One region of the Paenibacillus crassostreae genome, then DNA from elsewhere that is predicted to be linked to it. Evidence: predicted binding sites of a transcription regulator. Region 1 holds the regulator's gene; each other region holds the start of a gene.
What was found. Region 1 encodes Rex, which represses fermentation and respiration genes when NADH is low (regulators of the CRP and FNR family bind a similar motif). Its sites were predicted from a motif close to TTGTGAAATATTTCACAA; they were not measured.
Positions count from the first base shown of each region.

Region 2: a site for Rex is predicted at 907-924, ahead of pflB (formate C-acetyltransferase). Genes of this name have one in related genera too.
Region 3: a site for Rex is predicted at 1,100-1,117, ahead of LPB68_RS04290 (DUF2249 domain-containing protein). Genes of this name have one in related genera too.

Region 1 covers NZ_CP017770.1:679,123-681,402, forward strand. Annotated here, with positions in the region: gene LPB68_RS03225 (amidohydrolase) at 1-970, opposite strand, end outside; gene LPB68_RS03230 (redox-sensing transcriptional repressor Rex) at 960-1,610, opposite strand; gene dinG (ATP-dependent DNA helicase DinG) at 1,662-2,280, opposite strand, start outside.
Region 2 covers NZ_CP017770.1:860,937-863,216, forward strand. Annotated here, with positions in the region: gene pflB (formate C-acetyltransferase) at 1-825, opposite strand, end outside; gene adhE (bifunctional acetaldehyde-CoA/alcohol dehydrogenase) at 1,100-2,280, opposite strand, start outside.
Region 3 covers NZ_CP017770.1:879,692-881,971, reverse strand. Annotated here, with positions in the region: gene LPB68_RS04300 (DUF2249 domain-containing protein) at 1-347, opposite strand, end outside; gene LPB68_RS04295 (hypothetical protein) at 450-788, opposite strand; gene LPB68_RS04290 (DUF2249 domain-containing protein) at 801-1,034, opposite strand; gene LPB68_RS04285 (cupredoxin domain-containing protein) at 1,224-1,598, shown strand; gene LPB68_RS04280 (YitT family protein) at 1,973-2,280, shown strand, end outside.

The DNA.
Region 1 (2,280 bases):
GAGCAGCTAGACGCATCTCTTCAAACATATCTAAGTTATTATTACTAGCAGGTCCATCTGTTCCTAACGATACAGTAACTCCTGCTTTTAACAAATCTGTAATACGCGCAATACCGCTTGCTAATTTCAAATTACTACCTGGATTATGTGAGACACCTACGTTATACTTTGCTAGAATCTCAATTTCTTCATCGGTTAAATGTACTCCATGAGCCACAATAGAAGGACGTGTAAACATACCTAACTTCTCTAAGTGTTGAACAGGTCTGAGACCATAATCAGCGACATTCTGCGCGACTTCACTTCGTGTCTCCGACATATGTGTATGCATTGGAATATCAAGATCATGTGCAGCCTGAACAAATTGTGTGAAGAAATCTGGTGGGCATGTATATGGTGCATGTGGTGACATCATCGTTGTGATTCGACCCTCTGCTTGTCCATTCCAATCCTTAGCAAAGTTGATTGCTTCCTGAAGTTTCTGTCTTTGAACCTCTTCAGAGCATAAACCGATGACACCTCTAGTAAGTACAGCACGAATACCTGACTCTTGAACTACATTCGCTACTTGGTCCATATGATCATACATATCTAGAAACGTCGTAGTTCCACCCTTAAGCATTTCTAATACAGAAAGAGACGATCCCCAGTAGACATCTTTAGAAGTGAATTTCTCTTCCATTGGCCACATTTTCTCTTGCAACCAAATTTGAAGAGCCAGATCATCACCATATCCTCTAAGTAATGACATAGCAGCATGTCCATGTGTATTTACGAGACCTGGCAAGAATAATAGATTATTCCCATCAATAACTGGAATTTCTTCATCAATGGATGGCTTCTCTTCACCAATATATGTGATTAGATCATTCTCAATAAGCATATACCCTTTAACAATCGACTGCTTATTGTTTAGAATAGTAAAAGTACCATTCTTAATCATCCATTTCTTCGTTGTACTATTCACCATCAGTGGAATCTTCCTTTCCTTCTTCCAAATAATACGCCAAACTAAGCATTTCCGTTGTAAAATCAGCAGCGTGAATACGAACATGCGGTGGAGTCTTTAATATAATAGGTGCAAAATTAAGAATAGCTGCAATACCCGCTTCGATAAGTTGATTTGCAACCTGCTGCGCTTCATACTCAGGTACTGTAATAATTCCGATTCTAATATTGTGATTCTTAATCGTATCATAAAGTTCATCCATAGGTTGAACTTTCAAAGTGTTGATTTGTGTGCCTACCTTAGGTTCGTATGCATCAAATACAGCAACAATTTTTAAATTTTCTTTCAAATAAGCATTATAGTTAGAAAGAGCGTGTCCCAAGTTACCTGCACCCACTAGAACAACATTAATCTGTTGATCTAAATTGAGGATATGACGGATTTTCTCTATGAGATAAGCCACATCATACCCAATCCCCTTCCGACCGAAATCGCCGAAATAAGCAAGATCCTTACGAATTTGAGCCGGGTTCAAATCAAGCTTTTGACCAAGTTCTTGTGAAGAGACTGTTGACACTTCTCGTCTCTGAAGTTCGGAAAGATAACGCCAATAAATAGGTAATCTACGAACGACAGCTTCTGAAATTTTTTCAGATTTCATATTTGCTCCTCCTCATAATTAGTGTTCACATATGAAATAACTTTAGGTTTATTAGCGGGAATCGTCTTGTAACCATTCAGAAATACGTGGAACCATTTGATTCGTTGGCATATGTTCCATTTTGGGACCAGGTAAAGAATATAAGAAATACTTTCCATAATATGATTCAATCACACGTGTATCATAGACTATGACGATTCCTCGATCATTCGCTGTACGTACTAAACGGCCAAAACCTTGTTTGAAACGAATGACTGCTTGCGGAACGGAAAGCTTCATAAAAGGATTTTTCTTTTGTTGTTGTAATAATTCACTCTTCGCTTCCACAAGTGGATGGTTCGGAGGTTGAAAGGGCAGTCGTACGATAGCCAGACAAGTTAACGCTTCACCTGGAATATCTACCCCTTCCCAAAAGCTACTTGTGCCAAGTAATACTGAAGCACTACTGTCTTGGAATCGACGAATCAACTTAGTTCTACTTCCATTGTCCACTCCTTGACCAATCACTGCAATATCTGTGGATGATAAGGCTTTAGTTAACGGTTCATGGACCTGTCGTAGCATCCGATATGAAGTAAATAATACTAACATACGTCCATGCGTAGCTATCGCGGTGTCAGCCAACGACTTCACTAATGTTTCAACAAAGAGTGCATCACCTATGCTCCCT
Region 2 (2,280 bases), 180 kb from region 1:
GGACATAGCTGCTCCGTCTTGTTCTTTTACAGCTGCTAAGTATCCGAAGTATAACCATTGGAATGCTTCTTTTGCAGTATTTGCAGGTCTGGAAATATCAAATCCATACATTTCACCTAGTTGTTTCAATTCGCCTAAAGAACGAATTTGCTCGGACAATTCTTCGCGAAGGCGAATTACATCTTCATCCATAACAGCAACTTCAAGATCTTTCAACTCATGTTGTTTTTGTGTGATCAGGAAATCTACACCGTAAAGTGCTACACGACGATAGTCACCAATAATCCGTCCACGGCCGTAAGCATCAGGCAATCCTGTAATTATTCCAGTGTGACGAGCATTTCTCATATCTGCAGTATAAGCATCAAAAACACCTTGATTATGTGTTTTACGAACATTTGTATACAAGTCTACAATTTCAGGTGGCAAGTCAAATCCGTAAGCTTTACATGCTGTGATGACCATTCTAACACCGCCATTAGGACGAATCGTGCGTTGGAATGGTGCGGAACCTTGTACACCAATAATTTGTTCTTTGTCTTTATCTAAAAAGCCTGGCGCATGAGAAGTTATGGTAGATGGTGTGTTGACATCAACATCTAATACACCGCCAGCTTCTCTTTCTTGCTTGGACAAGTTCGACACGATCTCCCACAATGCTTTTGTGTTTGCAGTCGCTCCCTCCAAGAAAGACTCGTTACCCTCATAAGGCTTAATGTTAGTATCTAGGAAATTACTTGTGTTGACTTCTTTCATCCATTTTCCTGCTTTGAAACCTCTCCACGCATTTTGCACTTTTAGCACTTCTTTTTCGATCACCGACATCTTAATCCCTCCATCTATATATTTATATTTCTTTGTAGAGATCATGAGTTTGAAGGAATCTCATGCCTCTCAGACTCTAGAATGTGATCTTTTTCACATTTATCAATACACTTTTTTTAATAGAGTCTTTATCTGGTTTTATTATAGTTCAAATACTAGTAAATAACAGTGACAAATATCACTTTCAAGGTGATATTTGTCACTTTGATTCCACAAAATTTTTATTTATAATTCTCAATTTTACAACCATCTCTTTTTTATAACTAGGTAAATATTATTCGAATCTTCCATAGAAAGCATCTCTATATACATCAGCAAGTTCTGTTACTAAAGGTAATTTCGGGTTCGCTGTTGTACATTGGTCTTCAAAGGCACGATCTGCCAAGTAATCAACACCTGATTCAAATTCCTTAGCATCAAAGCCAATTTGTTGGAACGACTCCTCGATACCCAATGTTTTATTCATTTTACGAATAGCATTGATCAAGCTGTTTACGCCTTCTTCAGTAGTACGTGCAGGCAATCCAAGAATGCGTGCAATTTCTGCATAGCGTTCGTCAGCTACAAAATGCGAATATTTCGGGAACGAAGCAAACTTCGTTGGTTTTTTCGCATTGTATCGAATAACGTGTGGCAACAGAATAGCATTTGTACGACCATGAGCAGTGTGATATTTTCCACCCCATTTGTGCGCTAAGCTGTGGTTAATTCCTAAGAATGCATTGGCAAAAGCCATACCTGCAATAGTGGAAGCATTGTGCATTTTTTCACGTGCTAGTTTATCACTTTCCAATGCTGACTTCTCAAGATATTGGAATACCAATTGGATCGCTTTAATTGCAAGACCATCTGTATAATCGTTAGCCATTACTGATACATAAGCTTCAATCGCATGTGTTAGTACATCCATACCTGTATCTGCTACAGCTACACGAGGTAGAGAGTATACGAACTCAGGATCTACGATGGCAACATCTGGAGTTAATTCATAATCTGCTAACGGATACTTCGTATTTCCATTATTTTTATCTGTGATAACTGCGAACGAAGTTACTTCTGAACCTGTACCAGATGTTGTTGGGATAGCTACGAACTTCGCTTTTTGACCTAGCGATGGGTATTTATATATACGTTTACGAATATCCAAGAATTTTTGTTTCAAGCCATTGAAATCAGCATCTGGGTATTCATAAAATAACCACATTGCTTTTGCAGCATCCATCGGTGAACCACCACCAAGTGCGATAATACAGTCAGGATTAAATCTATTCATCATAGCTGTACCACGGTTTACTGTATCTGTAGATGGATCTGGTTCTACTTCTGAGAATACTTCAATAGCAACAGGAACTCGACGTTGACGAAGGTAATGTTCAACTTTCTCAACATAGCCTAGTTTCACCATCATAGGGTCAGTGATAATAGCTACACGAGTGATATCAGGCATTTGAGCAA
Region 3 (2,280 bases), 200 kb from region 1:
TTATCTAACTCGTAGATTTGCGAAGGAGACGATTCAGCCAAACGTTCCTGTTCATCATGCGATTCCTCTTTAATTTGATATTCCGCTAAGTCTTCCAGATGATGTTCACTATTCTTGTGAATGAATGTGCTGATCCAATGATCGGATTCTATTTTTTCAACTTTATGAGCATAGCCCTTGGTTTTCATTAATCCATAAAGGGGCGTAGGTTTGAAAGTAGCATGTAGAATAAAGATATCATCTTTATTTAGTTCGTTTACCGTATCCATGATGATCTTAAATGGCTCCATTTTTTTGCGTAAATAAGGTCGAACATCTAGTTCTACTGTCTGTCCTGTACGTTCCATGCTTGCACCTCCTAAAAGTTTTGTAGCGTTACTCCTTGATGATACTTCGCAAAACTAGCATCGGAAGCGTAAACTAAGTTTTGTAGCGTTACTTTTTATGTTTTACTCCTCGATTGCAACCGGATGAAATTGTTTAGCTTGCTCGTATAGAGCAGCCATTCCACCATATAATGCATAGAAGAAGGAATCCGGCGCATCCAGTGAGAAAGAATTATATTGTTTAGGGTCGATATCTAACATGTATTCAAATAAGGTTGCACTATCATAAGCGTAGAAACAGAAATACGTATACTCAAAAACAGGCATTTTCTCATAAATTGTTATGATGTCAAAAGCATAGAGGGGGATATCCCTAGATGCTTCTGTTACCATCTTGATAGCATCTTTTAAGCTGACACCAATTTTGATAGTTTGTTTATCTACGATTGTAATTTCAGCCACAAGAATCCACTCCTAAAATTTGCTGATTTTGACTTGGAACATGTCTGGTCCCTGTTCAAGGTATTCCCAAGTGAATTCATTAGGATGCATGGATTCGAATTGGAAACGTAATGGAACTGGATCATGATCGTTGACTAACAACATTGCCTCTGAAGGCTTAAGTTGATTATAAGTTTGGAAAATGACCTTATGTTTTAGTTGCGGTGGATACTCGGTAGCGTTGACAGTGACAGTTATATTACTCATAATTGAATTCCTCCTGAGAATTATTATCATTACAAGCCCCATTATAAGTGATGTAGAGATGAATATTGTGATTATAATCACAATTCTGGAAATAGGATTGATTTACGATACATGTATAATAATCGCTGATATTGGAGTAGTCGAAAACTCAAGATGTATATACTCAAAAACTTTTAGGAGGAATAGTATATGAAAAAATGGATAAATCTGACGCTTATCATGAGTGTTTGTATTATAATGTTAACGGCTTGTGGGCAAGAAACAGCAGAGAATAATTCAGATGGAACTACTACTAGTGGTGATGTGAAAGAATTCGTGATTGAGGCTACTTCATTTGAATTTGATGTGAAGGAAATCAAAGTGAAGCAGGGAGATACGGTAAAGATAACATTGAAGAATAAGAAAGGTTATCATGGGATCACAGTGGAAGGGTATAATAAGCAGGTACGTCCAAATCGCTCGATTTCATTTGTAGCGAATAAAAAAGGTGAGTTTGAGTATAAATGTTCTGCTTACTGTGGTGCTGGTCATAATAAGATGGTAGGAAAATTGATTGTAACGTAGCTGTTTTATTGGGATGAATTGATTACTAATCACCGCTACAACGGACAGGATGACAAAGAAAATAGTTGCTATTGTAAAATTAATTGTTCAGAAATGCCCTTGATGGTGATATACTAATAGTAGAACACATCCAAAAAGAGAAAGGATCAGGATACCATGTGTCCCCGAAGGAACATTCCCCAAAGGACGATCTGGAAACGTTATGATCTCTCATACACTTAGCTTGCTTCGTAGAGACAAAGTCGGGTATTAATGACAACCTCTGCGAAAGAAGGAAGCTAAGTATGCGAAGGACAATGTCCTCAAGGTTTTCTCCTCGTAGAAAAAGGTTGTCTCACTTATGACCACAATCTACGATAAAGAGGGAAACTTGTATGAGGAAAAGAGAACAACTAATTTCTATGTTGCCGCAAGTCGCTATAATGCTATTAGGAACACTATTAATGGCTTTTGCTTATTATCACATTAATTTTCAGAATCATTTAACCGAGGGTGGATTTGTTGGTCTTGCGTTATTGGGTAAATACGTATTAGGTCTACCACCAGCAATAAGTATGCTTGCATTGGATATCCCTGTATTGTTGATTGCGTTATTCTTGAAGGGTCGTAAGTTCCTTGTGAATACGATAATCGCTACAACATCCTTTTCAATCTTCTATGCTTTATTTGAACGTTACTCATT